Regions from separate parts of the Pseudalkalibacillus sp. Hm43 genome, predicted to be linked through region 1. Evidence: riboswitches for the same ligand, from Rfam matches in the RefSeq annotation. Region 1 holds a riboswitch; the other holds the start of a gene.
What was found. A riboswitch is a leader RNA that binds a small molecule or an ion and turns the genes downstream of it on or off. The one in region 1 is predicted to bind S-adenosylmethionine.
Positions count from the first base shown of each region.

Region 1 (15,630 bases):
AAGCAGTGGATCACGAACTCTGCGTTCGCAGATGTATTCGTCGTATACGCGAAGATCGATGGCGACAAGTTCTCCGCTTTCATCGTCGAGCGTGAGTTCGAAGGCGTATCCACAGGTCCAGAAGAAAAGAAAATGGGAATCAAAGGTTCATCTACTCGTACGTTGATTTTAGAAGATGCGTACGTACCGAAAGAAAACTTGTTAGGTGATGCAGGACGCGGACACGTCATCGCATTCAACATTTTGAACATCGGACGTTACAAGCTTGCCGTTGGCTGTGTAGGGGCAGCAAAACGTGCACTTGAAGTCTCAATTAAATATGCGAATGAGCGCCAACAGTTCAAGCAACCGATCTCTCGTTTCACATTGATTCAAGAGAAATTAGCGACAATGGCTGCGAAATCTTATGCGGCAGAAAGCTCTGTCTATCGTACAGTCGGCATGTACGAGGATCGACTGGGTGTCCTGTCAGCAGAAGAGCAGAAGGACGGCTCATTGTTAGCGAAGGGGATTGCGGAGTACGCGATTGAATGTTCATTGAACAAGGTCTTCGCTTCCGAAGTGTTGGACTATGTGGTTGATGAAGCAGTTCAGATCCACGGTGGATATGGCTTCATGTCCGAGTATGAAGTCGAGAATATGTACCGTGACTCCCGTATCAACCGAATCTTCGAGGGTACGAATGAAATCAACCGTCTATTGGTACCAGGTACGTTGTTAAGAAAAGCGATGAAAGGTGAATTGCCACTTCTTCAAAAAGCGACAGAGCTTCAGAACGAGTTGATGATGCTCATGCCTGAAGAGTTGGATAACGAGCCGCTCGCACAAGAAAAACAGTTCATCAAGAACGCGAAGAAGATTTTCTTGATGATTGCTGGACTGGGTGTACAGAAATACGGAGAAAAGCTGGAGCATGAACAAGAAGTGCTTTCGAACGTAGCTGACATCGTAAGTGAAGCGTATGCAATCGAGTCGGTCGTATTGCGTACGGAAAAAGCGATTCAAAAAGTCGGTGCTGAAAAAGCGAAGCAAAAGATCTTGTTAACGGAAGTCTATTGTCAGGAAGCATTTGAGCGTATTGAAGCGCATGCGAAAGAATCCATCGTTGCCATTGAAGATGGAGATCAGCTACGTATGATGCTTTCCGCATTGAAGAAGTTGACGCGTTACACGCCAGTTAATGTTGTGAAAAAGAAGCGTGAAATTGCTGAAGTGTTGTTGGAAGAAGAAAGATACGTCGTTTAACAACTATTAATGAAAACTCTCTCTTTTCCTATTTGAAAAACAAACTCTCTCGAAAAAGGTCCTCCCCGAATGGAGGACCTTTTTTCAATGGGCGATGAGTAGTAAGAAGGAATTAAATTCCCCAAGTTGATGTGAAAGTTCCCCAAGTGGAGACGAAAGTTCCATAAGTCGAGGCTAAAATTCCACAAGTTGTAGCAAATGTTCACACCCAACCTAGTTCCGAAACCAACTCTGTTACCCCGATCCAGCCGAACTTGATGCCAAATCCGATCAAAACAAAGCTGGCAACGATGTTTACTCCTTTCATGATCCGAGTATTCATTAACAACCGTCCAAAATGAACCGTGAACGCCAGGTTTAAATTCCACAAGCCAATACCGATGAAAACGAGACTGCTCACTAGAAACGCATGGAGGTGATTGCTTTCTTGAAGGACCCCGCTTAACACTGATCCATAAATTCCAAGCCAGAAAAGCAAGTTCATCGGGTTCGATGCTGCAATCGTCATACCGGACAAATAGGAACGAGCATTTACTTGCCCATTCCGCTGCTCAGGATTCTCCCCATTTTCCATCCAAGCGGTCATTCTCAAATTGTTCAAGCCGGATTGGATCAAAATGAAACAACCGAGCAAGGTCAATGCAATTTTGACCCAAACGAAGGTCATGATATGTGAGAGCCCGAAGAACATCAGGGCCATTAGGATAAGATCAGAGGAAATGCCGCCAGCACCAACCAGTAATGCAGCCCAAAATCCATATAATAATCCTCTTTTGATGATTTCAATATTGATCGGACCGATTGGAGCTGCAATGGAAAGCCCTAGAATGATGTAGCTGGATATCGTAGCAAGCATGAGCACTCTCCTTTAAGTAGCTTGTCTCTATTGTCTCTACTAATAAATGTAGAAAAAAGCTTCAATAGAACCGTCAATATGGAATACGAAATGATGATATAGGATAAAATGAACCAGCCTGAGCTTGAATGCGTATTCTCAGGAGGTTTATGATAGAATGGAACTGAGCTCTTTTAGAAAATACAGAATATAGTGTAAGGAGTGTCGAACTTGTCATTAACGGTCTATGAGTACCCTAATTGTTCAACTTGTAAGAAAGCGAAAAAGTGGTTGGATGATCAAGGGGTTTCTTATGAAAACGTACATATCGTCGAAAACCCTCCTTCTAAAGAAGAACTTGCTTCTCTACACGAAAAGAGTGGTTTAGAGCTGAAGAAGTTCTTCAATACGAGCGGGAAAAAATATCGTGAGCTCGACATGAAGGAACGAATGAAAACTGCATCACAAGATGAGTTGTTGGAATTGCTTGCCTCAGAAGGCATGTTGATCAAGCGACCAATCGTTACAGATGGAGAAAACGTTACCGTCGGGTTTAAAGAGGACACATTCGACCAAACATGGAAGTAGAACAGATTGCGAATGTGGACTGTTTTATAATAGTATTACTGTAGAAGGACTTTATGAAATGGACCTTTTAAGAAGCTGATGAAACTAATGGAGGGATAAGAATGGAATTTCCAAAGGAACTGCGTTATTCAGAAGAACACGAATGGGTAAAAGTTGAAGGAAACAAAGCACATATCGGGATTACGGCATTCGCTCAAGATGAGCTTGGCGACATCGTTTTCGTTGAGCTTCCAGAAGTGGGCGACGAAATTGAAGTGGACGAGCCTTTCGGGAGTGTAGAATCCGTTAAGACGGTATCTGAATTGTATGCACCACTTAGCGGTAAAGTCGTTGAGATCAACGAAGACCTTGAAGATAGTCCTGAATTCGTAAACGAATCTCCATATGAAAAAGCTTGGATGATCGTGGTTGAAATGTCTGATGAGTCAGAACTTGAGAAACTGATGGATTCAGAAGGATATCAGAAGATGGTCAGCGAAGAATAATATACAGCGATCTTACAGAACATAAGAAAGATTCATGTACATCACAGCTGGGTAATATAACGATATTATGCTAGTGGAAGGGTGTGACAGTATGGACCAGAACATTCGTCGAACAGATGTCACGAATAAGGTCTACGGTAAAATGGATCAAGGTTCTATGTCTCTGTACTTGAACAAAGATATAATAGGAAAAATCCGATTTACCAATCAGGGGAATTTGTATGAGATGGGAGAAGGGTTTGAATTTGAAGGGGACAAGATCTTCCGTCAAGATTCAAATTCAGCTCCTAAAGCTCAAGGTCAGCAACAACTAGTTGACGATTGCGAATTCGGTTGGTGTTAAAGCAGCGATCCAAGCGATCGTTGCTTTTTCTTTTATGATGAGAGTTGATTTTTGCTGCAAATCACTCCCTTTCCGCGGGCGAACCGCGAGCCTCCTCGCTCACTTGCCATAGTTGTGGTGTATATTTTTGAGTTCGCTGTGGGGTCTCGCTTGGTCCGCTGTTCCCGCAGGAGTGTCGTGATTTTTGCTTAAAATCAATAGATCGAAGCGGTTAGAGATTTTAAATAAATGACATGGTGGGTTCGATATGGATGAGATAGAGACGAAAGTATTAATCGTTGAGGGGAAAACGGACCGAGAAAAGGTCAAGAAACTGATCAGTGAACCTGTCGAAATCATCTGTACACATGGAACGATCAGTTTTACAAAGCTGGAAGAATTGATTGATTTGATCGAGCATCGGGAGATCTACATCCTTGTAGATGAAGATGATGCAGGACATAAGTTGAGGAAAACGTTGAAAAGAGAATTGCCGAACGCAACGCATCTTCATACGCAGAGTGTTTATAAAGAAGTCGCTGAAACGCCTTTAATGTATCTGGCAAAAATTTTAATGAATGCCAATTTCCGAATTGATCAGCGTTATTTATTCAACGGAGGTGCAACATGAGGATTCTCTTGAGTGCCATTCTTATGATTGTGTTAGTTGGATGTTCGGATCAAGAGCAGATGCCTTCTGAAGGGAAGCAGAACGCATCTGAAGATACAACTCAACAAGTGAACGGTGGAGAACGTGAAGACGCTGAAATAATAGCCACGAAGCTCAAAGTCCCATGGCAGATCAATGTCATTGATGACACGGTCTACTATTTGTCTGGGCGAACTGGTGAAATCATGAGTGTTAAGGACGATTCTGTTCAACTACAATCCGTAAATCTGAACAAGCCTGTAGTGGCTAGAACAGAAGGTGGTCTGCTCGGAATTGTCGTACTCGGTAATCAGTCTGAGCCACAAGAAGCGATCCTCTATCATACATACGAAGAGGATGGCCGTCTCCAGAATCGAGTCGTCAAAGTAAAAAAACAGAAAAGTGAGTGGCAAGAGAGCGATGTTCTGATTGAGGGCATTCCTGGAGGACGTATCCATAACGGGGGACGGCTTGCAATCGGTCCGGATGATAAGCTCTATATTACTACTGGTGATGCTGGGGACGAAGATCAAGCTCAGGACTTGAACACTTTAGGTGGAAAAATCCTCAGACTTAACCTTGATGGGTCCATCCCTTCTGATAACCCTTTTGAGGACTCTCCGATTTATTCATATGGACACCGTAATCCGCAAGGGCTTGGGTGGACTTCGGAAGGGAAGATGTACAGTTCAGAGCATGGGCAAAGCGCACATGATGAAATCAATGAGATCGTGCCTGGCGGTAATTATGGTTGGCCGATTATCCAAGGAGATGAAGAGCAGGAAGGATTGATCCGACCAGTGTTCCATTCAGGTGAGACCACCTGGGCACCTTCAGGTATGGCTATTTCCGGAGATAAGGTTTATGTAGCCTTACTCGCTGGCAAACAAATCAGGGTATTTGACCTGGCGAAGGGTACCCATGAAAAGTGGAAAGATGGATTTGGCCGGATGCGTGATGTTAAGATTGTAGATGGAACCCTATATGCTGTCACTAATAATACAGATGGTAGGGGAAATCCGAGTGAAAACGACGATCAATTAATTAAGTTTTCTTTAGATGAATAAGGTACTCAGGAGGCAGGGCAACCATCTATGATACGTGAAGCAACCTATGAACAAATTATGCACAAACGATTCAAACGCTCTTCTACGATCCTATATTTCTATACCCCATTGTGCGGGACGTGTAAATTGGCAAGACAGATGTTAGAGGTTGTCCTGGCTACGCTGGATGATCCAAACCGTCAAGAACAGGAGGTTTTGGCTTGCAACTTGAACCAAATGCCTTCTGTCGCAAAGGATTGGGAGATCACAAGTGTCCCTTGTTTGACCTTTTTGCATGATGGTAAAATCGTAGAAAAGCTATATTCCTTTCAATCTGTCGACAATATCTATCATAAAATCCTAAATTTCAACCAGAATACTCAAAAAAGTAGTGGATAAATCTTCCTGATTTATGTCAAAAAACAACCTTTCTCAACAAAAATAATGAGAATAAGGTTGTTTTTTTATTGTATAAAAGTAAGCGTTTTCCTATTGGTATTATAGAGTTTTTTAGCAAATACAGGGACTATTGTTACAAAATTCACCCTAATCAGTCTTAATAAAAGCATGTTACAATTGTTAAAGGGCTTGTAACATTGTTATCAAATTGTATCCTCCAAACGGCGAAAATAATGATATAAATGAATTATGGATTCATTAATCCTAAATACAAAATTTCGTTTTATATCATATAAATTCGTTTAGGAAATCCTCAATCAAAAAAGTTAAATAACTTGTCCGTAGCGAGGTGGATACAAAAATGACATCAATGAATATGAACTTACTAATGAAACCGAACTTCAATAAAGCAGTAAAGAAAAATGTTACCATAGAAGATAAAGTAAAAAGAATTGCCCGAGGAGACGAAGAACTCCGCAACGAGTTACTAGAGGATTATCAACCCTTCATTAAAAAAGTAACTTCTAAAGTATGCAATCAATATATCGATCAATCGAGAGATGAATATAGTATCGGATTGACAGCGTTCAATGAAGCGATCAATCAATATCAAGAAGGACAGGGAAGCCGTTTCCTTACTTTTGCAGATATGGTCATCCGTCGACGTGTCATTGACTTCATCCGAAAAGAAGCTCGTCAGAATCGATATGTTTTCCTCGAACCAGAGGAAACAGATGAAGAAGGACGTCTAGAAGACAGTTACGCAGAACAACAAGCTGCGATTCATCATTATGATCAACAGCTACAGGTCGAAAACCGCGTTTATGAGATCGAAGAATACCAGGAATTGTTGAAAGATTATAGCATTACCTTCAAAGTGTTAAGTAAAAATTGTCCAAAGCATATCGATGCTCGTGAAAACGCCAAAAAGATTGCTCAGCTCTTGGCTGAAGATGAGAAGTTAGCGTCTTATCTAGTTGAGAAAAAACAACTGCCAATAAAAGATTTATTAAATATGGTCTCTTGCAGTCGTAAAACGATCGAACGGAATCGAAAATATATAATAGCAATAGCATTGATTTACATTGGAGGGTATACATCGCTTAGATCCTACATTGAGCCCTCTTGATCAATCAATTGAAGGGAGGGACCAATGAGTGAAACGCGGCCTTATCATGAAAGTTTCAAAGCGCAAAGCTGTAATCATGACGAAAGATGGCAGTTTTGAACAGGTTCGGCTGAAAAAAGGCGACCAACCAGAAGTAGGTCAGGAATACATCTGTCCTACGGATGGTGCAGGTATTGCCTTTCGCCCGAACCGTGTACTATTACCTTCATTCTCACTTGCGTTAGTTGCCCTTATTGTATTCGTTTTAGTAGCAGGTGGGATGCCTTTTGGCCATCAGAAGGCTTCTGCTGCAGCTTATGTCAGCTTTGACATCAACCCAAGTATCGAAGTCGCGGTTGATAAAGAAATGAATATCATCAAAGTCCGTGCGTTGAATGAAGACGCTAAAAGTCTATTAGAGGGCTCTGATGGGTACGTAGATTCGTCATTGTTGTATTTTTCCGAGTCTTTATTTGAGATGCTCGAAGAATATGGCTATTTCGACACATATGACGATCTCCTGATCACCTCTTCATTTGAAAAAGGTGATGTATCTTCTGAATTACGTAAACGTCTAGATGATGCAATCAAGCAAATTCGGTCTGATAAGAGCATTGAGAACACGAGTATCGTCGTATCCGTTATGGAAACGTCTTCAGATACACGTAATAAAGCGAATGAACTTGGTTTATCCATGGGGAAATTCCTCGTGTATCAAGATGCGATGGAACAAGATGAATCACTTGAAGTGAATCATGTACGCACACTATCTTTTTCTGAACTGAGAAAGCTAGTTGCTGCTGGAAATGAGGAAGAAGCTACAGATTCAACAGAAGACGCGGCTTTACCAAAAGCTCCAGAAGCTCCAGCACTCGATCATCCAGTAGAACAAACCGGTCTTAAAGATGACAACGGTGCTAAACCGATCAACACGAATCAAACGAAAGAGAATAAAGAAACGATTCAACAGAAAGTGAATAAATCTGTTGAATCGGCGGCGCCTAAAGAAACGCCTAAAGAAGTAAAACAGCCTAAAACTACCGCACCTGCAGCTGTACAAAAACCGAAGTCTGATGACAACGAAGACGAAGATGAGGAACAACGAGAAGAGTCTCCAAAGGATGCAGAACGGGATGACGAAGGCGAAGAAAACGATCGTGAAGACGGTGAACGCGAAGAGGAAGACGAGGATGGTGACAACAATGTCAGTCGCAAAGATTCTAAGCCATCCAACTCTTCAAACTCTTCGGAGGATAAAGATGAAGAGGGTTTGAAGCTGAAGATCAACATTAAAATCGGTGAACGGCTCGAGAAACCTGCGGAACATTTGAAGCAGTTGGACTTATTGAAAATCCAATTCATCCACAACAAAGCGAGTTAATCGAAATCATGGCTCTACGTCATGAAATTTTGTAATGCTTAATTACATAAAGCGTTCCCTTAGGGGGACGCTTTTTTGGATGCACGAAAGATTTGGTGCCCTTATGGAGGGCTAATGTGTGCACGAAACCAGATATCAAACCCTTATGAAAGAAAAAATATCTCGAATTATGCTTGAGAAAGTGTCGAACGTTTCTTAGAGGACATACGATACCCCCATCGAAAAGTTATTGTAGAAAGCGAGGGGGAAATCATGGGGATTGATCTGGTTATTGAGGCGTTCAAGGTGAGGTTTGAAAAACAAAATTATTTATCGCCATTTTTCCGTTTGCAGGATTTCGTCGTCGCGCTCTCGTCTACTGAAGAGCGTATTTCCGTCCATATACGAAAACGTTCCTGTAAGGTCATCACCCAAACGGATCAACCGCAAAGTGTCGTTGAAATAACGGGATCTACTGAAGCGCTAAAATCACTTATTGAGGGTAGAGTGAAGCTATCTGAGTTGATCAGCCGAAAAGAAATTCATATGGATGCATCTTATAGAACGGTTCTAAAACTGGAATCCATCTTCTACTTATCGGGGCAACAAACGAGTGATGCCGTATAAAATATCTTGGAACTTATCCTTATCGGAATAAACATCCTGGATGCGATGTTCTGCATCAAGCAAGACCGTCGTCGGTACAGAAGTGCAGTTGAATAGATCATAAACCTTGGTGCCATCATCTTCTAGAACGGGTACAGTCAATTGATTCTTTTCTATGAAAGCATCACGTTGTTCTATTGCGCCTTCTCTTCCGGTAACATTCACTGTTAAAACGATGAGTTCATCATTGTTCATGGACTTATAAAATTGTTCCAGAAGGGGGACTTCCCGCATGCAATCTGGACACCAGGAAACCCAGAATTGCAATATCACGGGTTTACCCGAATAGTGGGACAAAGATATAACTTCATTCGATTGAAGATCTCTCAGGCTGAAAGCTGCTTTTTCAGTCATTTTTTATGCCTCCTACGACCAAATGTACTTTTAGCATAACCGAAAACGTCTAATATGAAAGTAACATATGTGTTTGAAAACATGCAGTAAAAAATGATTGACACCTAAAAATATCACATGCTACAATGCATTCATGCTTAAATAAACTAAAGTGATAAAGTTTTTAACGAATTAAATAAAATCTTATCAAGAGCGGCGGAGGGACTGGCCCGATGAAGCCCGGCAACCATCAAACCATTATGGGTTTGAAAGGTGCCAAATCCTGCAGAGTGAGAGACTCTGGAAGATGAGATGGAGAGATCCTATAAACCTTTCTGCTCATTTTCGAGTGGAAAGGTTTTTTTGCATTTAACCGAGCCTTAGACAGATGGCTTGGATTTGCCGTGGGTCCTTTACATTTACAGAGACGAATATGCGGATGATAAGGGTTAGGAAGGAGATGAACGACTTGATCACTTTAAAAGATATTAAAAAAGTCTTCTATACAAAGGACGGCACCCTGAATGCAGTGGACCGAGTAAATCTTACGATTGAAAAAGGAGAGATCTTCGGGGTCATCGGATATAGTGGTGCCGGTAAGAGTACGTTGATTCGGATGTTGAACATGTTGGAGCGCCCGACTGAGGGCTCAGTCGACATCAACGGCCAAGCACTCACCAGCTTGAACAGCAAACAACTCCGTGTTGCACGACAAAACATCGGGATGATCTTTCAACACTTCAACTTACTATGGAGCCGTACGGTGAGAGAGAACATCTCATTCCCACTGGAGATTTCAGGCATCGGTAAAGAAGAACGTGAAAAACGGGTGGAGGAGTTGATTGAACTTGTCGGGCTGAAAGGGCGCGGAGATTCGTATCCGTCCCAGTTGAGTGGAGGTCAGAAACAACGTGTCGGAATTGCAAGGGCACTGGCCAATAATCCGGATGTCTTATTGTGTGACGAAGCGACATCCGCTCTTGATCCGAAAACGACAGATTCCATTTTGAACCTGCTCGTCGATATCAACGAGAAACTCGGTTTGACGATTGTGCTGATTACACACGAAATGCACGTCATCCGGAAGATTTGTAATCGGGTCGCGGTAATGGAAGAAGGACGAGTCGTGGAACAAGGACCGGTCCTGGAAGTATTCCGTTCACCTGAACAAACGATTACGAGAGACTTTGTCAAGCAAGTCACAGAGCCAGAAGAAACCGATGAAACGATCCAACATCTCATTGAAAAAGGTGAGAATCACAAGGTTGTGAAACTGACGTTCGTCGGCGGTACTGCTGAGCGACCACTCATCAGCGATCTGATCCGTCAATTCCAAATCAACGCAAACATTTTACAAGGAAAGATTTCACAAACGAGAGACGGTGCTTATGGCACACTGTTCATCCAACTCGAAGGTGAACCTGGTGAATTGGAAAAGGCGATCAGCTATATCAGACAGCAAGAAGTAGAAGTTGAGGTGATTACACATGCTGACAAACCTGTTTCCTAATGTCGATTGGGAGGATATGTGGGAAGCTACGCTTGAGACCTTATACATGACGGTCATTTCTGTCAGCGCCACATTCGTACTGGGGATCATTTTAGGGTTGCTCCTCTTCCTGACAGAAAGAGGAGGCTTATGGCAGAACAAGCCGATACAAACGGTCGTTGCTGCAGTCGTGAACATATTCCGGTCTATTCCATTCATCATATTGATCATTTTGCTGGTGCCTTTCACAACCTGGTTGGTCGGGTCTATGCTTGGAGCTGAAGCGGCGCTTCCAGCGTTAATCATAGGGGCAGCACCTTTTTACGCAAGAATGGTTGAAATTGCACTGCGAGAAATCGATAAGGGTGTGATTGAAGCGGCAAAATCGATGGGAGCGACCGACTGGCAGATCATTTATAAAGTTCTGCTGCCGGAATCCTTACCTGCCTTGATTTCAGGTATAACGGTTACCGCAATCGCATTGATTTCTTATACCGCGATGGCAGGCGTCGTCGGTGCAGGTGGACTTGGAACACTGGCCTTCTTGGATGGGTTCCAACGAAATCAGAACGACGTGACGTTGATTGCGACGATTATCATCTTGGTGATTGTATTCCTCATCCAATGGATGGGCGATATTTTGACACAAAATACAGACAAACGATAATTTGGAGGGAAGCAACATGAAAAAGTTTTTATCCATTATTAGTTTTGCATTGGTCATTACGGTATTAGCAGCTTGCGGTGGAGCGAGTGGCAGCGGCGGAGAAGAGTTGGTCGTCGGTGCGTCCAACGTTCCTCATGCTGAAATTTTAGAAGAAGCAAAACCACTACTTGAAGAAAAGGGCATTGATCTTGAAATTGAGACGTTCCAGGATTATGTGATTCCGAACAAAAGCCTTGATAACAAAGAATTGGATGCGAACTACTTCCAACACATACCTTATTTGAAATCACAAATGAAAGAACATGGCTATGAATTTGAAAATGCAGGCGGGATACACATTGAGCCAATCGGTGTTTATTCGAAAAAACACGAGAGCCTGGAAGACCTTCCGAAGGGTGCTACGATTATCATGAGTAATTCCGTTGCCGATCATGGTCGTATTCTATCGATGCTGGAAAGCAAAGGCTTGCTTACATTGAAAGAAGGCGTTGAAAAGTCAGAAGCCACTGTTAAAGATATTGCCGATAATCCGAAAGAACTGAATTTTAAAGCAGATGTTGAAGCTGGGCTTCTTCCTAAGATTTTCAACAACGGTGAAGGAGATGCAGTCGTCATCAATACGAACTATGCCATTGATGCTGGCTTGAGTCCGAAAGATGACGCAATTGCGCTTGAAGGATCCGACTCTCCTTACGTGAACATCATCGCGGTAAACAAAGGCGATGAAGACAACAAGAACATCAAAGCGCTTGTTGAAGTGCTTCGTTCGAAAGAAATCCAAGACTTCATCAACAAAGAATACGGTGGAGCAGTCGTTCCGGTCAGTGAATAACCTGCCCACAAGAGTGTCGATACGTCGGCACTCTTTTTTTATTACACGCTTTGCCAAGTTTACTTTACGTGAAAAATTCATTCCTTTCGGGGGATACAATTCTCAGGAAGATTCATACTAACTATGAGAAATATTTGAGTATGTAAGGAGTGAATGCTATGAACCAGAAGGAAACTCATCAGCAACCTGGAACACCGACTGAAGCGGCATTGATGGATTACAAACATGGACTTGGCGTATTTACGGAAAAAATGCCCGACATCGCACGTAAGTACAATGCTTTTACAGAGTCTTGTTTCAAAGCCGGGAAATTGACGAAGAAAGAAAAGCAACTGATTGCCTTAGGAATCAGTATCTATTCTCAGGATGAATATTGCATCATCTACCATACAAAAGGATGCCTCGACCAAGGATGTACTGAGGAAGAAATCCTTGAATCAGTCGGCGTTTGTGCTGCCTTTGGTGGAGGGGCAGCAATGAGTCAGTCTGTTACGCTTGTCCAAGAAGCGATTGCAGATCTGAGCCAGATGAAACATTAATCAGAATTATGAGAAAACGGGATGTATTCGGGGGAAATGTATCAATGATTCCCGTAAAACTTCACCAATGGTTGTGAAGAAGGCACAGTGCGAATAATCCATTCATATGGAATTTGGGGTTTAATCAAATTACTGGTAGGGTAATATCTGTAGTGAAAATATTATTGAATAAACCCGAAAGGATTGATTCATTATCCATCAGATTGACACGAACCATACCGGTGAAATGGAGAAAGCCATGCACCAAAATCACGGAATAGGTTATGCGCAATATGCACGCAGCCTAGAGAAGCGTATGGAAATCGAACGTAAACGTGAGCAGGAGTATAAGCGAAGTCAACAAATGCTTAGCGAATTTACGGGGAAAGTCAATAAGTCATAAGCTACAAGAAAAATCAAGCTACAGCAAAGATCGTCACAAGAAATGAGCTCATATATTTTTGGACCTTATCGCACACTAGATAAGGTCCTTTTATATTTACTGAAGGCTCTTTCGGAGCGCGAAAACGAGAAAACTCGGATATCGCACCCTGCAAGAGGCTCTTGCGCCCCCCGAAAACGAGAAAACTCAAGTTTTGCACCCCGCAAGACCGGAAATCTTGAATCCTTATCAGGTTTATGAAAGCTTGTTAATGCCGAAAATAGATCAGGGGCACACTTTACATACCCTTACACAGCAGAAACATACGAGGGGTGTTACTTTCAATAAGCAACAGTCATTCTCAATTAGATTCTAAAAACAAGGCATTTTTTAATACTTCTGTTGAGAATAATTTTAATTTGTTTTAAAATTAGAATGATGATAAAGTAAACTTGGTGAAGACGAACCGACAGGTGAAGTTTGAACCTTAGTTGCACTTATGCTGGAGGCGAAAAGTAAACTTGGTGAAGACGAACCGACAGGTGAAGTCAAAGCAACCATTATACTTACTTGAAGAAAGTCAGTCAGCTTTCTTCATACAAAAATAAAAAATCAGGAATATTTCATTTTTCCATTGTTTTTCGTTACAATGTTAGATGGAGTAAAAATGATTGAAATACGAAATTGGAGGGTTAAGTCATGACTGCACCAAACATTAAGATCGAAAATCTACATGTTTCCATTGAAGGAAAAGAAATCATTAAAGGTCTTGACCTTGAAATAAACGGTGGAGAGATCCATGCGGTAATGGGACCAAACGGAACAGGTAAATCTACACTTGCTTCTGCATTGATGGGTCACCCGAAATACGAAATCACAGACGGAAAAGTGACGTTCGATGGTGAGGATCTACTTGAAATGGAAGTAGACGAGCGCGCGAAAGCTGGACTTTTCCTTGCGATGCAATATCCAAGTGAAATCAGCGGTGTTACGAACGCAGACTTCCTACGTTCTTCTATCAACGCACGCCGTGAAGAAGGAAACGAAATCTCCCTAATGAAGTTCATCCGTAAAATGGACAGCAAAATGGAGCTTCTTGACATGGATGAGTCCTTCTCTCAACGTTACCTGAACGAAGGTTTCTCTGGCGGTGAGAAGAAGCGTAATGAAATTCTTCAATTGCTCATGCTTGAGCCAAAAATCGCAATCCTTGACGAAATCGACTCTGGTCTAGATATCGACGCATTGAAAGTTGTATCCAAAGGTGTCAACGACATGCGCAGCCCAGACTTCGGTTGCTTGATCATCACGCACTATCAACGTCTATTGAACTACATTACACCTGACAAAGTACATGTAATCATGCAAGGACGTATTGTGAAATCCGGTGGACCTGAACTTGCACAACGCCTAGAAGAAGAAGGTTATGACTGGATTAAAGATGAACTTGGAATTGAAGACGAAACTGTAGAACAAGCATAGGCTTTGAAGGAGGATTTATATGTCAGTGGAAACGAAGATTGCGTTCGATCAATCATATGTAAGTGACTTTTCGAAACAAAGAAATGAACCAGAATGGCTAACGGAACTTCGTCTTCGTGGATTGGAACTGGCTGAAAGCCTACCGATGCCGAAGCCGGAAAAAACGAAGATCGACAACTGGAATTTCACTCAATTTCAACATGTTGTAGACGCACCACAAGTTGATAAAGTCGATGAACTTCCTGAATATATACTGAACTTGATCGGGAAAGAGGATCGTACGGATAACTTCATCGTACAACGTAACTCGACTCCTGCTTTCCAACAGTTCTCACAAGACTTGAAAGACAAGGGTGTTATTTTTACAGATATCGCAACTGCTGTCCAAGAGCATGGCGACCTTGTAAAAAAATACTTCATGAATCAAGCTGTGAAAGTCGATGAGCACCGTTTGACAGCGCTACACGCTGCACTATTGAACGGCGGTGTTTTCGTATACGTACCGAAGAACGTTGAAGTTGATGTACCACTTCAATCTGTTTTCGTTCAAGAAGATGGAGAAGCATCTCTGTTCAACCACGTACTGGTTGTAGCAGAAGATAACAGTTCCGTTACGTATGTTGAAAACTACCTTTCTCATAGCGATGATCAAGCTTCCGTAGCAAACATTGTTGCAGAAGTATATGCTGGTCCGAATGCACGTGTACAATTCGGAGCGGTTGATAACTTCGCAAAAGGCATTACAACCTACGTAAACCGTCGTGGACATGTCGAGCGTGACGGAAAGATTGAATGGGCGCTCGGTCAGATGAACGACGGAAACACAGTTTCAGATAACACAACGAATCTTGTTGGCGACGGATCCTATGCAGATACGAAAACCGTTTCTGTCGGACGTGGCGAGCAAAAGCAAAACTTCGTCATCCGAGTGAACCAATGGGGTAAAGAATCAGACGCTCAACTTCTTGCACACGCAGTTATGAAGGATAGCGCAAGCTCCATTTTCAACGGAATTGCAAAAATCGAACACGGTGCTACGAAAGCGAACAGTGAACAGACAGAACGCGTTCTTATGCTGAGCGACAAAGCACGTGGTGACGCGAACCCGATCCTCTTGATTGATGAGGACGATGTTACAGCAGGACACGCAGCTTCTGTCGGACGCATGGATCCGATCCAAATGTTCTACTTGATGAGTAGAGGGATCTCCAAGCAAGAAGCGGA
Region 1 covers NZ_CM135129.1:3,109,912-3,125,541, forward strand. Annotated here, with positions in the region: gene ACXQIQ_RS16165 (acyl-CoA dehydrogenase family protein) at 1-1,245, shown strand, start outside; gene ACXQIQ_RS16170 (LysE family translocator) at 1,448-2,101, opposite strand; gene ACXQIQ_RS16175 (arsenate reductase family protein) at 2,312-2,668, shown strand; gene gcvH (glycine cleavage system protein GcvH) at 2,770-3,153, shown strand; gene ACXQIQ_RS16185 (DUF2553 family protein) at 3,245-3,496, shown strand; gene ACXQIQ_RS16190 (toprim domain-containing protein) at 3,744-4,106, shown strand; gene ACXQIQ_RS16195 (PQQ-dependent sugar dehydrogenase) at 4,103-5,191, shown strand; gene ACXQIQ_RS16200 (thioredoxin family protein) at 5,219-5,569, shown strand; gene sigI (RNA polymerase sigma-I factor) at 5,931-6,698, shown strand; gene ACXQIQ_RS16210 (anti-sigma factor domain-containing protein) at 6,727-8,058, shown strand; gene ACXQIQ_RS16215 (hypothetical protein) at 8,311-8,664, shown strand; gene ACXQIQ_RS16220 (TlpA disulfide reductase family protein) at 8,632-9,057, opposite strand; SAM riboswitch class I at 9,238-9,350, shown strand; gene ACXQIQ_RS16225 (methionine ABC transporter ATP-binding protein) at 9,506-10,546, shown strand; gene ACXQIQ_RS16230 (methionine ABC transporter permease) at 10,524-11,192, shown strand; gene ACXQIQ_RS16235 (MetQ/NlpA family ABC transporter substrate-binding protein) at 11,209-12,024, shown strand; gene ACXQIQ_RS16240 (carboxymuconolactone decarboxylase family protein) at 12,183-12,563, shown strand; gene ACXQIQ_RS16245 (hypothetical protein) at 12,802-12,945, shown strand; gene sufC (Fe-S cluster assembly ATPase SufC) at 13,624-14,406, shown strand; gene sufD (Fe-S cluster assembly protein SufD) at 14,426-15,630, shown strand, end outside.

Region 2 (15,630 bases), 1.8 Mb from region 1:
CATCTTCTCACCATCAAGATATTGCTGTATCATATGCCCGTTGATGTTACCACGTTCAACTCCCATATTTTGAACACGATACAGAAATTGTTTGAACGACAATCCCTGATCCATGCCTGGAGCAACCGAGTTCATGATGCTCGGGGTCCGGAGTGTATGGAAGTAAGAGCTGACGGCTCTCGTATAAGGATCACGGACAAGTTTATAAACATCTTTCGTCCCATCCAACAAATGCTTCCGGATTTTATTCGTATGGTTGTCTTGTTGTTCAAATATTTTCATTCTGTAAGTATGGATGATTTCATCGTATTCCGTAGCATCCTGTAGCTTCCCGATTTGATAGAAAAACCATTTTATGAGAGAAGTACATCCACATTTAGGATTCCAGAAGAATATGATAGGAAAATCTTCATCAAAAAGAGGGATTGGCCGGGTAATCAGGTGGTTCGCAATTTTACGTTTATGAAAACTATGACTTGTCATATTGTGTACCTCCAGAAGGGTTGTCCAATGCTCGATTATATATCATATGAACGACCTTATCCCTGTGTGATGGGAGGAAACACCTATTCCACACCTAGGAAGAGGATTTTTCATGTAGAAGGAGAAGAGTATAAGGTGCCGAACTGCTAGTTTTATAGCGGTTCAGTGTATACAACTTTGAAAAAGAGTAAAAGGACATAGGAGGTCGACATGGATCAGTTCTTTGTCTGGGTGCCGGTTGTCGGTGGAATCATCGCATTAGGCGCGGGAATCTGGTACTATGCAGCAATTGGAAAAGCAGTTCATGAAGAGGAACAAGCGGCTGGTAAAGACTTAACGTACGAGATGAATCCGTTTACGGGATCAGCGAAGTCGAAGTCGGTGAAAAAGAAATAGGTGGCCCACACATAAAATAATGTAGGTCGTTTTTCTAAAACGACCCTTCATTTTTACAAAACGTCAGTGATTTTTTGCAAAACCAGAGTGGATTTTTCTAAAACCACCCCTGATTTTTCTAAAACCGACGCTGTTTTTTACAAAACCGCCCACGAAAAGTGCCAAAACCGACCACCGAGTGGAGGTTTTGAGCTGAAAAAGGAGTGAATCCAGTGGAAATTACATATGAAATCGTCAAAGATGACGAAATTGAATGTTGCAGGGACCTTTGCAACAAATTGATGAAGTTCCAGAAGTCGATGGCGCATTTCCGCCCAGAGCTGTTCGACTCGATGAGCTTCGAATCGCGCATGATTCCTGCCGTACAACGGTCTACACATAATTTTACCGTGGTCGCGAAGATCGATGGAAAAGCGGTGGCTTACGTGTATTCCAACATCGCCCCTAAGGAGACGTACGACATGGATTTCGCCACGTTCTTCGACCTGGATACGGTGGAGGGAGAAGAAGTGGGCTGCTTGGCGAACTTCTACATCGATGAAGGGTACCGCGATCTCGGCATCGGGTCCAAGCTTTTCAACATGTCGATGGAATGGCTCGACAGCTACCGGGAAGTAGAGGACTACTTTGTGTTCGTTTCCAACGGCAATGAGAAGGCCCTCGAATTTTATAAAAGAAAAGGGTTCGTCTATAGCAACGAGGTGCTGGACGGTTTCATTACGACGTTACGTTCCAAGAAAGGTGCGATCGTTCCGAAGAAAGAATCCGTTTAAAAAAATTGGCTGGAACTTTTTCGCTATACTCTGAATAGGAATAGATGTACAACTCGGAAAATTGAAATCTGGATGTTGACACGTTGAAATCACCGTGCTAAGATTCAGATAATTTAAAACTTAATTTCATATGCAAGCTCTTATCAAGAGAGGCAGAGGGACTGGCCCGATGAAGCCCGGCAACCGTCAAACGTACGTCACGTTTGAAATGGTGCCAAATCCTGCAAGGCGTTTATGCGCTTTGGGAGATGAGAGAGACAAATTCGCTAACTTTGCCTCTCTGTCTATACAGAGAGGCTTTTTACGTTTCTCGAATCTTCATAAATCAATCTGAGACAAAGGGGGATCGATTTGGTGAGTAGTCAGAAAAACTTTTACAAAACGGGCATCGTGCAGATTCCTAATTTTACGCTTGAGTCGGGTGAGAGCCTGGTGGAGGTGGAACTCGCTTATGAACGGTGCGGACCACGGGATGCCCCAGCGATTCTTGTATGCCACGCACTGACCGGTCAACATCTGACTGTGGGAACAGAGGATGAACCCGGCTGGTGGAAAGGATTGATTGAGGATGGCGGCTATATCGATACAACAGAGTACCAGGTCATCACCTTCAATGTACTCGGTGGGTGCAACGGCTCGACCGGTCCGCAGTCAATGGATCCGAAAAAGGGTGAGCCATACGGGGAGCATTTTCCGCGTCTCACAGTCCGGGATCTCGTCGAAGTCCAATACGTCGCTTTGAAAATCTTAGGGTTCAAACGGTTGAAGGGTGTGATGGGCGGTTCACTTGGGGGCATGCAGGTCCTTGAGTGGGGACTCATGTATCCGGAGTTCGTGAATGCGCTGTTTCCGATTGCAGTGACGCCAACCTTAAGCGACTACGGCATCGCGTTCAACCATATTTCCGGTGAAGCGATCCGGAACGGAGGGGACCAAGGCTTGAGCATCGCCCGTATGATCGGCATGATGACCTATCGTTCGGATGTGCTCTTCAATGAGCGGTTCAACCGAAACCAGCGCATTGCAGAAGATGGAATTCCAACGTACGAAATCGCTTCTTACTTAAGTTATCAAGGGGAAAAATTGCAGGAACGATTCAACAAAGACAGTTATTTGACGCTGCTTGATGTGATGAACACACACGACATCGGCCGGGGAAGAGGTGGCCTCGAGCAAGTCATCCACGGGTATCAGGTTCCGGTTTTCGGTGTCGGATTCACCCGGGATCTCGTCTATCCGTCGGAAGTATTGGCAGGTTTCATTTCAGCGATTCAGCAAGAAGGAGGATACGCGGAGTTTTACGAGGTGAAATCAAAATTCGGTCATGACGGCTTTCTCGTCGAATTTGAAAAATGGGGCTGGTTCATTCAGGAAAAATTAACCGAGCTCGACACATTGGTCCAACACAAACAAGCATAAATGAAAAGGAGAGGTTCAAATGAGTGAAAACAAGAAATATCGTTTAGAAACAATCGGGGTACATGGTGGTCTGCAGGCTGATCCTGTAACAGGTGCGCGAGCGCTACCAATCTATCAATCGAACGCATACAAGTTCGAAAATACGGATCATGCTGCGGACTTATTCGCGTTAAAAGAAGAAGGCTACATTTACTCGCGAATCCATAATCCGACGGTGACGACGGTGGAAGAGCGGGTGGCGCAACTTGAAGGCGGTATCGGCGCTTTGGCGCTGGCCAGCGGAATGGCGGCAATTTCAACGGCCATCTTCAACATCGCAGAAGCGGGGGATGAAGTCGTCTCCGCATCCACTCTGTACGGTGGGACGTTTAACTTGTTTGCGACAACGCTGCCAAAGCACGGCATCACGACACATTTCGTCGACCCGAAGGATCCAGAGAACTTCAGAAGAGCAATCACACCGAAAACGAAGGCGATTTTCGCAGAAACGATCGGGAATCCGGGACTTCACGTATTGGATATCGAAGCGGTTGCGAAAGTCGCCCATGACGCAGGCATCCCGTTGATCGTCGATAACACGTTCGCCACACCGTATCTCTCGCGACCGATCGATCACGGAGCGGATATCGTCATCCATTCTGCGACGAAATGGCTTGGAGGGAACGGCACATCGCTCGGTGGCATCATCGTCGACGCCGGAAAGTTCGACTGGAACTCACCGAAGTTTCCTGGTTTTACAGAGCCGGATCACAGCTATCACGGCATCATCTATTCGGAAGCGTTGCCTGAAGCAGCTTTCATCGTGAAGGCGCGCGTACAGCTTTTACGTGATACAGGGCCATCTATCAGCCCATACAATGCGTTCCAGATCGCACTCGGTTTGGAGACCTTGCACGTGCGAATCAAGGAGCACGTCGCCAATACTCGTAAAGTGGTGGAATACTTGGAAAACCATCCGGCGGTCAAATGGGTGTTGTATCCGGAAAGTGAAAATCACCCATCCCATGAACTGGCGAAAAAATACTTGCCGAAAGGAGCAGGCTCGATTGTCGTGTTCGGTATCCAGGGTGGAAGGGATTCAGGATCAGCGGTCATCAACAGTGTTGCTCTTTGGTCGCATGTCGCCAATGTCGGTGACGCGAAGAGCTTGATCATCCATCCGGCAAGTACGACGCACCAGCAGTTGTCCCCGGACCAGTTGAAAGATTCAGGAGTGACGGAAGATCTGGTCCGTTTATCGGTCGGCATCGAGAACGTCGAAGATCTGATTGAGGACCTTGAGCAGGCGATCGAAGTTGCGACTGGCTTCTCCTCCTTCAACACAACGAAAGTGGTCGGCTAAACTTTTATGAAAAAAGAACGCATACCACTTATGGATGTTCGAAGTTTTCTCGTTCTCGTGTTGGTAGGTATGGTGGTCAGGTTCATAGTAGTTTGAGAAAAGGAGGTAAAAAATTGGCCAAATTGAAGATAGCGTTACTCGGTTTCGGGACTGTTGGAAGCGGTGTGTATGAGATCATTCAAAAACAGCAAGATAGGCTCCGGACGATTTTTGGCAAAGAGGTCGAGGTCGCCGGAGTCCTGATCCAGGATGAAACGAAATCTCGCGAGGTTGATGAGGACGTACTGGTGACATCGAACTTCGAGGAGATTCTTCACATACCGGATTTGGATATTGTGGTTGAAGCAATCGTCGGAGTGGAACCGGGTTATACGTACTTAAAGCGTGTCATTGAAAAAGGGTGTCATGTGGTCACAGCGAACAAGGAGTTGTTCGCACATAAAGGGCATGAGTTGAAAAAGCTGGCAGCAGTCCATGGAGTAGAGGTGTCTTTTGAAGCGGCAGTCGCAGGCGGAATCCCGGTGATCGGCACGTTGAAGCAGCTTCTCCAAGCCAACCAGGTGGTGAAGATCGACGCGATTCTGAACGGAACCTCTAACTATATCCTGACCGAAATACGTGAAAAAGGTCGTTCTTTCTCAGATGCGTTGGCAGCGGCACAGGAAGCGGGGTATGCAGAGGCTGATCCGTCCAACGACGTCGATGGACATGACGCTTTTTTCAAAACCGTAATTCTGACAGAGTTATTGTATGGGGTCAGGGTCAACTGGGACGAGGTGAACCACAAAGGGATCCGGCACGTTTCGGTAAAAGATCTTCAAGTGGCGGAAGCGCTTGGATTCCGATTGAAGCACATCGCATCACTCGAGTTGCGGGAAGGAAAGTTGACGCTCGGAGTGGAACCGAAATTGGTAGCTGAAGATCATCCCCTTTATTCTGTCGAAGGGGTCGACAACGCTCTCGTCATCACAGGGGATTTCGTCGGACAGTTGAAGCTCCAAGGACCAGGTGCCGGAAAGTTCCCGACAGCGAGTGCAGTAGTGGAGGATTTGGTGAACGTGGGTCGTGGCGTTCAAGAGCCTGTATTACCTGGAAAAGTAGAGCTTAATATATGCGCTGTTGAGCAAGAGCAATCCTACCTTCTAATCGGAAACTGTAAAACGACTGTTCCAGGAAAGGTGGAAATCGATCACACATTGCAGATCCATGGTCAGTTGCATGCGGTAAAGGTAGTCACAGTGAGGCCGACCGTTGTCGAGCAAATCGTTGAAAAATCACCTGGATTGGTCGCCTATCCGATTTCCGGCACCTTTCCTTCCGGAGTCCGAAAAGCTTCCGTAACGGCATAACGGGGAGAAACACTCATTTTCAGATGAGTGTTTTTTCAATTTTGGATTATAAATCCTGATTTTGGATTATAATTTCCGGGTTTGGATTATAATTTCCGGGTTTGGATTATAATTTCCGGGTTTGGATTATAATTTCTGAATTTGGATTATAAATTCTTATTTTGGTTTATAAATCTGAATTTCGGATTATATTCTCATTTTGCAGAAAGCCAGATACTTGTATAGGAAGGAAATGGAACTGACCAGTCGAAATAAAGGTTGTGCAAAAGGATTTCAATACCACTCAGAACAAGAAGGATACGCAAATAAAGAAGATGAAAAGTACATATCTGTCCGCTATTCAAGAACCATATAAATTACTCTCCATGATGGACTTAGTCGGGTATAAGATTGATAATTATTATCAATAATAGGAAAGAAGGCAACCACGCCATTGGCTGCCTTCCCTATTTTCATTATAGTCCTTGTGGTTCAAACGTCTTGCAATCTGTTTCCTCACTGTTATGTGCCTTTTCACCTTTATGGCTGACTACGAAAATTTTCTCAGCCATGCACTGCTTTCCATCACGATTATGCACACAATTGCTTACTTCACATAAAACATCTTGTGCCATGATCATTCACCACCCTTCATGTTTTTAGAGTTGACCTTTTCGCAAAAGTTCATACAATCAAGTGGGATCATTTATATTCAATTGCCTCTTACATACCCTCAATTCTTAAAATGTACACTAAAATGACAGAAAATTTAAATAACATATCAATTTGAGTCGAAAGTAGGAACTGTGGAGGGAGTCACAGTTCCTAGCAGGATATTCCAAATAAAAACAGAATACCTCATATCGAGACACTCGCATAAATCACTTGAAACAAAACTGTCCATAATCATTGATGCATGGCAGTTTTTATCTTTGGGGAGGGGAAAGTTTTTATGAATGAGTTAGAAAGAGTAATTGACGCGTATAGTGAGAAAAATTACTTGAGCGGATCCATCCTGATCGAGAGGGATGGGGAGGTCCTAATGAAAAAAGCGTATGGGGAGGCATCCATTCAGCTTGGCGTCCCCAATTCGGTAGAGACGAAATACCATATCGCCTCTGTGACGAAAATGTTCATCGCTGCTGCAGCCCTCAAGTTGGAAGAACAAGGATTGCTGGATTTGAAACAAAAACCGAGCCATTACATACCTAGCCTTGAAAACCTCCACCCAGAAATCACACTCCATCACTTACTTAATCACACTTCAGGACTTCCCGACATCTATGGTGAAAACGACTTAAGGTTGAAAATGGCCGAACTGAATAAAGAGGAAGGTGATTTTCTCACCTACTTATCCAATCAAGAGCAAATGTTCACACCTGGTGAGAAGTGGGATTACAGCAGTACAGGTTTTATCATGACGAGCTATATTATGGAGGAAGTGACCGGTCTCAAGTTCGAACAACTGCTTGATCACCTGTTTTTCAAACCACTCGATATGAAAAATACGGGACAAGACGATCCGAAGAATATCAACATCGGACGCGCATACGGCCACTCTATTGAGGATGGTACGTATATCAACGCAAAAAATGACAGGTTGGCGGATGTAGATGCGCCTGGCGAGCTCTATTCGACGGTTGGAGACCTCAGCACGTGGTGCAACGCCATCCTCAACGGTTCTGTGCTTTCTGAAGAATCAACTGAGAAAATGTTTACGCCTTATCATCAGACGACAATTTCACCGAATCTGAAATATGGCTATGGGTGGTTCTTAGGGAAGGATTTCAGACTTGTACCTGGGGGAACACCTGGTTTTAAATCGGAAGTATGGCAATATCCCGAAGAGAAAATCAACATCATCATGCTATGGAACTTTGAAAAAGTGAACACCTTTGAGTTGATGGATCAAATAAAGCCGTTACTCATAAAAGAAAAAGTCCAGTGAACACAGAACTAGAGTTCAGAACAGCGATAGAACACGACCTGGAAAAAATCGTAGCAATGCTTGCTGATGATGTGTTAGGGAGCAAGCGGGAGCGGTTTGAAAAGCCACTACCAGATTGTTATACGGATGCTTTTCACGCGATCGACAAAGATCCGAACAACGAGTTGATCGTCGCTTGCCTAAGGGATGAAGTCGTTGGCGTCATCCAGATCACCTATACACCGCACATTGCCCGACAAGGTGGTTGGCGCGCAACGATTGAAGGTGTTCGGACCTCATCGGCAACACGCGGAAAAGGCCTTGGTTCACAGCTGATCCAATATGCCGTTGAACGAGCAAAAGAAAGAGGATGTCAGTTGGTCCAACTGACATCTGACAAAGAACGAAAGGACGCCATCCGGTTTTACGAAAAACTCGGGTTCAAAGCCTCCCATGAAGGACTAAAATTGCAGCTCTAACAGAAAAAAGCGTACCGAATGTGTACGCTTTTTTTTACACTTTAAAAATCTTGATTCGAAAACGGCAGGAGAAGCTTAATGCCGCGCTTGTTAACAGGTAGCACTTTCATATCGCCGACCAGATGACTCGCATAGCCGGCAAGGAGTGCCCAAAACAAGCCTTCTATACCAAAAGCAGCTTCCACTTGCCGGGCAATCACGCCAAAGAAGATGACCCCAAGAATGGAGTGCGTGTAACTGCGGTGGGGAACGATAGAAGCAACAACTATATATACGCCGAATAAAAACAACCAGTTTTCTTCCAGAAACAATCCGGCGGCGACAACACCAAGTCCCGAAACGAGCAGCATGTGTCTCCTTGTAAGGAAGGAAGCAATCACAATGATGCCAACACCCGCTCCGACACCGTTCCACTTTTCTTGTCCGACACCTGTCAAAAAGCTGTATACGATAATGAGCACACCGATGATTTGAGCGAGGGTTTGGATGAATTTATGCGAATTGGTAATTTTGTTGCTCAACGTCCCGTCCACATCCATATCCGGTATCAGTCCTGCTATCCCGCCACTTGCAATCAGAATCCCCGTGGTGACGGGATCGGTCTCGAAGACATTGGATGTGACCAGTCCTGCGACGCCCCCGACTAATAAATGTGATGTTCCTTTCATGTCGTTCACCTATCTCTCTATGTATGGTTTTCTATGCGTGAAGTTAGGGGCAGTAGTAGATATTGTATATAATAGAAGGAAAGAACGAAATGCTTGGGGGTGCATTTATGTATTTATACTTAACCATCATCGTCGTTGCCGTAGGTATTCTTTCACTGGTCGGCACATTGGTCATAGGCAGAAAGGTGGACAAGGAAGCTGAACAGTATAAGCGAGAATCGAATCGGACTGAAGCACAGCTGAAACGCTCCAACGAATATGAAACGAAATCCGTGAGATTGAACATCAAGGTGTTGACGCTCATCTATGCGTTCACTTTCCTTTTTACAATCATCGTCATGGGGCTTTATTTTTATTTAAGGTGAGTTGGTGGACAAGATGGAATTGACATATGAACTAGGGGATGAGGTCATCCAACGGTTGCGGCCGCATCTGGACGTGCCGATCAATTTAATGGATACGAGCGGTAAAATTGTAGCGAGTTCCGACCCGGAGCGCGTCGACCAGTTACACAGTGGTGCGATCCGTGCGATCGAAATTCAACAAGAGCTGCTCTTATACCCGGAGGATGTTGTGGATTACCCAGGAACGAAACCGGGCGTCAACCTGCCGATGTATTTTTTCGGCGAGCTCGTCGGTGTGGTCGGCATTACAGGTCATCCGGATCAAGTGATTCAAGCGGCGAACATTACGAAGGCCGCTGTTGAAATTGCGCTCGAACAGATCCATCTTCAGAAGCAAACGGCCTTCCAGGAGAACACGCTGTACAACTGGCTGTTACAGCTTCTGCATCCGTACGGTTTTGATGAGGAAAAACTCGAGCAGGAAGCGAAGCACATTCTGAAGATCAAACTAACGGAACCGCTCATAGTGGTCGTACTGCAAGCGAGGAATCCGGCTGTTTTTACAGAGGAAATCCGACAGAAGCTGGATGCTGTGTTCGTCTCCAGACATGAGGAAGATGAACTGGTCCTCGCGGTAAAAGAGACTGAACTACTTGAGCCAGTGCTGCTTCCTTTACTAGAGTCCAATCCGGATCTTCTTATAGGCGTCGGAAATTCTGGTAAAGGGGTCAAGGGTATTCGGGAATCGTATGACCAGGCTAAACAAGCGATGAAGTTCACTAGGGAAAAACGGTTCACCCGAATCGAAGAGTGGAAGCTCGAGCAACTGATCGATCAGATCCCGCACCATACATATGAGGATGTATTTGCGACCTATGCAGAATGTCTCAGAAACATGGAAGATAGTTATGAGGAGACCTTGCGCATTTATTTCCGGTCCAATCTTGAATTGAAGGAGACGGCTGAACGACTGCACATCCACCGGAACACGCTCATGTACCGACTCGATCAGATTCATGAAAAAGTAGGTCTTAACCCACGGATGTTCACGGATGCGATGCTACTTTATATCCTTTGTTTCAAACAGTAGTTGTGCACATGCACAAATCAATAGACAGAAAATTAGAATATTTCATGGATTCGACCAATTGTTTAGCAATTGGTTTTTCTATTTAATAGAGATAAATACAGATAAAGGAGTGCGCTATGAAAATCGTTATTTCTCCCGATTCATTCAAAGGCAGTATGACATCCGAGCAAGCGGGACGAGCCATGGCAAGAGCCTGTCGAGAGGTCTTCCCAGATGAAAAACCGATTCTGAAACCGATGGCCGATGGAGGAGAGGGGACTTTGGATACGCTTATTTTTTCAACAAAAGGTAAGCGCTTACACGAAAAGTGCACAGGACCTCTGGGCGATGAAATCAAAGCCGCTTACGGTGTGCTCGGTGATGGAAAGACAGCAGTCATTGAAACGGCTCAGGTTGCAGGTCTCACGCAAGTTCCAGTAGATCGCAGGGATCCGTACTTCACGACTTCTCGCGGTTTAGGTGAACTGATCCTTCGGGTCATCGATGATGGCTTTGACTCGATCCTGATCGGGCTCGGCGGGAGTGCGACGAATGACGGAGGTCTCGGCATGCTTCAGGCGTTGGGAGCCCGGTTCCTCGACCGGTCGGGAATAGAGGTCGATGGCTTCGGTAAAAACGTGCCGGAAGTCGCTCGCGTCGATCTTTCGGGCATGGACACTCGGTTGAATGAGGTAACGATCCGAGTGGCGAGCGATGTGGAGAACCCGTTATGTGGGGAAAAAGGCGCAAGTCACATTTACGGTCCACAGAAAGGTGCAACGCACGAACAGATCCTGCTCCTCGATACTGCGCTTGATCATTACAGTGCCCTCATCGAAAAAGAAACCGGACGTTCGTGGAAAGAGAAACCAGGTGCCGGTGCAGCGGGTGGACTCGGATTCGCCTTGATGACCATCGGGGCAGAACTCGTCTCTGGCGCAGAGCTCATCGCAAAGGCGATTGATTTGGAAAGCTCGATAGTAAGCGCGGATCTTGTTCTGACTGGTGAAGGGCAGAGCGATGAACAAACGCTCTTTGGAAAAGCGCCAGGTTATGTCGCGGAGATCGCAGCGAAACACCAGGTCAAGACGGTGCTTTTATCCGGCAGCCTACGAGGAGAGTTGGACGCTTTACACGAAAAGTTTGCAGGATGTTTTTCAATAGCGAACGGTGCGATGCCGCTGAAAGCGTGCATGGAGTCAGGTGAAGAATTGCTTTACGAGCAAACGAAGAATGTACTTCATTTCATTCAATCATTTCAAAAATAGGGGGATGCAATCATGGAAGGTATTGGACTCATAATTGTCATTACACTAGGAGTATTATTCGTTATTTTTGCAACAGCCAAGCTGAAAGTCCATCCGTTTCTTTCGTTGTTGATTGCCGCATTTGCGATGGGAATCCTGGCTGGACTTCCACTTGCAGATGTCGTTACGGCAGTCAATTCAGGATTCGGAGGATTGATGGGCGGGATCGGACTCGTCATCGTGTTCGGGACGATCATCGGTGTCATTTTGGAACGATCAGGGGCTGCACTCAGAATGGCTGAAGTCGTGCTCCGGATCGTCGGAGAGAAACGGCCTCAGCTCGCGATGAGCTTGATCGGTGCGATTGTCAGTGTACCGGTATTCTGTGATTCCGGTTACGTCATCTTATCTTCATTGAAAAAGTCACTCGCACGTCGCGCGAAGGTTGCGGTCGCTTCTATGGCGATTGCGCTTTCCACAGGATTATTCGCAACCCATACACTCGTACCGCCGACGCCAGGACCGATTGCGGCAGCAGGTAACATCGGCGCACAGAACTATCTTGGTGTCATCATTCTCGTCGGGATCGTGGTCGCGATTCCTGCCATCATCGCCGGGTACATTTGGGCGATCAAAGTCGGAACGAAAATCAAAGTCAAAGATGAAGACAAGTTGGAGTACGATGTCGATGAAATTGCGGCGAGTTTCGGTGAAATGCCGTCCACATTCAAATCGTTCGCACCGATCGTCGTTCCCATCCTGTTGATTGGGTTAGGTTCTGTTGTCACGTTCGCCGGCTGGGAAGGGAAGTTCTTCGAAATTCTCTTATTCTTAGGCTCGCCCGTCGTCGCCTTGTTAATCGGAATAATGTTTGCGTTTACACTGCTTCCGAAGCTGGATGAAGAAACATTGACCCAGTGGATCGGCCACGGCATCAAGGAATCTGCACCGATTCTGTTGATTACAGGTGCGGGTGGCGCATTCGGCTCGGTCATCAAAGCGACACCCGTTGCCGAATTCATCCAGGGATTCGGTGACAGCAGTCTGATCGGCGGAGCATTCTTCCTGCTCATCCCATTCTTTATTGCGGCAGCGTTGAAAACAGCCCAAGGTTCGTCTACCGCAGCCATCGTCATCACGTCGACGTTGATTGCGCCACTTTTGACACAGGTCGGGATCGAAGGCGCGTTACCGTTAGCCCTCGTCGTCATGGCTGTCGGAGCCGGTGCGATGGTCGTCTCCCACGTGAACGACAGCTACTTCTGGGTCGTGAAGGAGTTCAGCGGCATGACCGTTACGGATGCTTACAAAGGTCAAACAGCAGCTACCCTCATCCAGGGAATCGTCGCACTCATTGTGACCTTGCTGCTCTGGTTGATATTCGTCTAAATAAGAAAGGTTTCAGCGTAATGCTGAAACCTTTTTTTCTGCTATTCGAGTGAAAGATTGACCGCCTCAATGGCATGAATGTGGGCGGTGTCGTAAATCGGAACGTCCACGTCTTCCGCTTTGATGAGAAGCCCGATTTCAGTGCAGCCGAGGATGATGCCTTCTGCACCATTGTCGACAAGCTGTTGGATGATCCGCTTGAACGCTTCCTTCGATGTAGGCTCGATTTTTCCAAGGCAGAGCTCTTCGTAAATCGTCTGATTGACGATGGCCCGATCGGCGGCATCAGGAACGAGCACACTGAGCCCGTTCGCTTCAAGTCTTGATCTGTAAAAATCCTGCTCCATCGTATATTTCGTACCGAGCAATCCGACTTTCTGGATGCCATCCTCATGAATCCGAGCCGTTGTCGCATCCGCGATATGTAACACAGGAATGGTGATGGCGCGTTCGATGTCATCGATGACCTTATGCATCGTATTCGTGCAGATGACGATGAAATCCGCACCGCCTTTCTCGAGAGACTGCGCGACATGCGCAAGGTTTTCGCCAGCCTTATCCCATTCGCCTTCCGCCTGATAGCGCTGATTTTCCGCAAAGTCGACACTGTACATCAAGCACTTCGCAGAGTGAAGACTACCAAGCCTCCTCTTCACTTCCTGATTGATGATTCGATAATATTCTGCTGAAGACTCCCAACTCATCCCGCCGATCATGCCGATCGTTTTCATTCATGAACACCCCTCGTCCGTCCTGATTTTTCACAAAGTTATCGCTCATTATAGTCTACTTCCACTCGTTCGGGAAGCCTTTTAACAGAATTTAATTTATTTTTACAAAAAACAAAATTTCCTATTGTGTATTTTTCCCAGTTGAGATAATGTATATAGAAATCTTTAAATCCAGGGTTCAGAAAGGTGTTGGTTCATTTGGGACAGAATCATTATCAGGTTGGAAGAGGGATTGGAAGAATCCATCAATACTGTTAGCTGGCATTGGCATTTCAAATCTAGGGGATTGGATTTACCTTATCGCATTAAACCTCATGATTTTGAACATGACGGGCTCAGCAGCGGCAGTCGCGGGCTTGTACATGTTGAAACCTCTCGCCTCCATGTGCACGAGTTTTTGGTCCGGGAGCATAATCGACCGCTTCAACAAACGCCGGATCATGATTACACTCGATATCGTGCGCGCTCTGCTTGTCGCGATCATTCCATTCATCGGTTCGTTACCAATCATTTATGTATGTGTGTTCCTCATCAATATGGGAAGTTCGTTCTTCTTTCCGACTTCCACCACCTACATTACCAAGCTGGTACCCAAGGAACGGAGGAAACGCTTCAACTCGTTACAAAACTTGATTTCTTCCGGTTCATTCGTCATCGGGCCAGCCATCGCTGGTGCACTCGTTTTTGTGGGCTCGGTAGCTTTTGCCATCTACATGAATGCCCTGTCGTTCCTGCTATCCGCTTTGGTGCTGTTCTTTTTACCGAGTATGGAAGGGGAACGGGCAAGCACAGAGGAAAACCTCTCCTTCAAAATGTTGAAGGAAGACTGGGCGGTCGTTCTTGCTTTTAGTAAAAACGCAGCCTATGTCATGGGCGTGTATGCCTTATTCGAAGCAGCGATGCTGTTCACGGCTGCGCTCGATTCAACGGAAGTCGTGTTTACACGAAGAGTTCTCGGACTTTCGGAGGGAAGCTACGGCGTCCTCGTCAGTATTGCGGGAGTCGGGTTCATCCTCGGATCCGTTTTCGTGACAGTCCTGACGAATTACTTGAAGCTGAAGCACATGATCGGGATCGGGACGACCATGACCGCAGTCGGATACCTCATGTACGCCATGTCGAGTACATTTATAGGAGGAGCAATTGGTGTATTTGTTCTTTCCTTTGCCCTTGCTTGTGCACACACGGGTTTCATCACCTTTTACCAAAACAACCTACCAGTCGATATCATGGGGCGGGTCGTAAGTGTTGTTAATGTTTTCGAATCCGTTCTCACAATGGCATTTATCCTATTGATCGGAATGACAGTAGAACTCATCAATGTCAAAATCGCTGTCATTTCAGGATCCGTACTCATGCTGCTCGTATCCTTAGCATTATTGTTCATGACATGGCTACCGACAGGTCACGCATATTATGAGGAAAAACAAACCGCAGAAGCGATGTAAGGAGGAAAAAAGATGGGGCAACAATTTACTGAAATGATGCCAAAGCATATCGAGTTCATCCAAAACCAACAGCTCTTTTTTGTCGGAACGGCACCGTTGAATGAAGATGGACATGTGAATCTGTCTCCGAAAGGCTACGACACACTCCGAGTTTTGAGTCCGACACAAGTCGCTTACCTCGACTTGACCGGAAGCGGAAACGAAACAAGCGGTCATCTGGAAGAGAACGGCCGGATCACGTTCATGTTCTGTGCATTTGAAGGGGCACCTTTAATTCTGAGGCTTTATGGAAAAGGAAAAGTCGCCGTAAAAGGCTCAGCTGAATGGAATCAATACATCCAACACTTTGACGAACTTCCTGCCGCCCGTCAGATCATCATAGCCGACATACACAAAGTCCAGACTTCTTGCGGATATGGCGTCCCGTTTTTCTCATATGAAGGGGATCGAGAAAAATTGAAAGAATGGGGCATTAAAAAAGGCGACAAACTTCAAGACTATCAAGCTCAGAAAAACAGCTACACACTGGATGGGATAGAGACGCCAATAGGAAGAAAGCTGAAGAACATAGAGTAGGAGATGAAGCA
Region 2 covers NZ_CM135129.1:1,298,332-1,313,961, reverse strand. Annotated here, with positions in the region: gene ACXQIQ_RS06935 (sulfotransferase family 2 domain-containing protein) at 1-483, opposite strand, end outside; gene ACXQIQ_RS06930 (hypothetical protein) at 694-879, shown strand; gene ACXQIQ_RS06925 (GNAT family N-acetyltransferase) at 1,092-1,652, shown strand; SAM riboswitch class I at 1,790-1,907, shown strand; gene ACXQIQ_RS06920 (homoserine O-acetyltransferase family protein) at 2,007-3,071, shown strand; gene ACXQIQ_RS06915 (O-acetylhomoserine aminocarboxypropyltransferase/cysteine synthase family protein) at 3,091-4,413, shown strand; gene ACXQIQ_RS06910 (homoserine dehydrogenase) at 4,527-5,762, shown strand; gene ACXQIQ_RS06905 (DUF1540 domain-containing protein) at 6,218-6,376, opposite strand; gene ACXQIQ_RS06900 (serine hydrolase domain-containing protein) at 6,694-7,689, shown strand; gene ACXQIQ_RS06895 (GNAT family N-acetyltransferase) at 7,746-8,147, shown strand; gene ACXQIQ_RS06890 (metal-dependent hydrolase) at 8,189-8,815, opposite strand; gene ACXQIQ_RS06885 (hypothetical protein) at 8,923-9,180, shown strand; gene ACXQIQ_RS06880 (CdaR family transcriptional regulator) at 9,194-10,249, shown strand; gene ACXQIQ_RS06875 (glycerate kinase) at 10,366-11,496, shown strand; gene ACXQIQ_RS06870 (GntP family permease) at 11,509-12,864, shown strand; gene ACXQIQ_RS06865 (aspartate/glutamate racemase family protein) at 12,906-13,595, opposite strand; gene ACXQIQ_RS06860 (MFS transporter) at 13,745-15,043, shown strand; gene ACXQIQ_RS06855 (pyridoxamine 5'-phosphate oxidase family protein) at 15,056-15,619, shown strand.
Region 2: another riboswitch for S-adenosylmethionine. It lies ahead of ACXQIQ_RS06920 (homoserine O-acetyltransferase family protein); the one in region 1 lies ahead of ACXQIQ_RS16225 (methionine ABC transporter ATP-binding protein).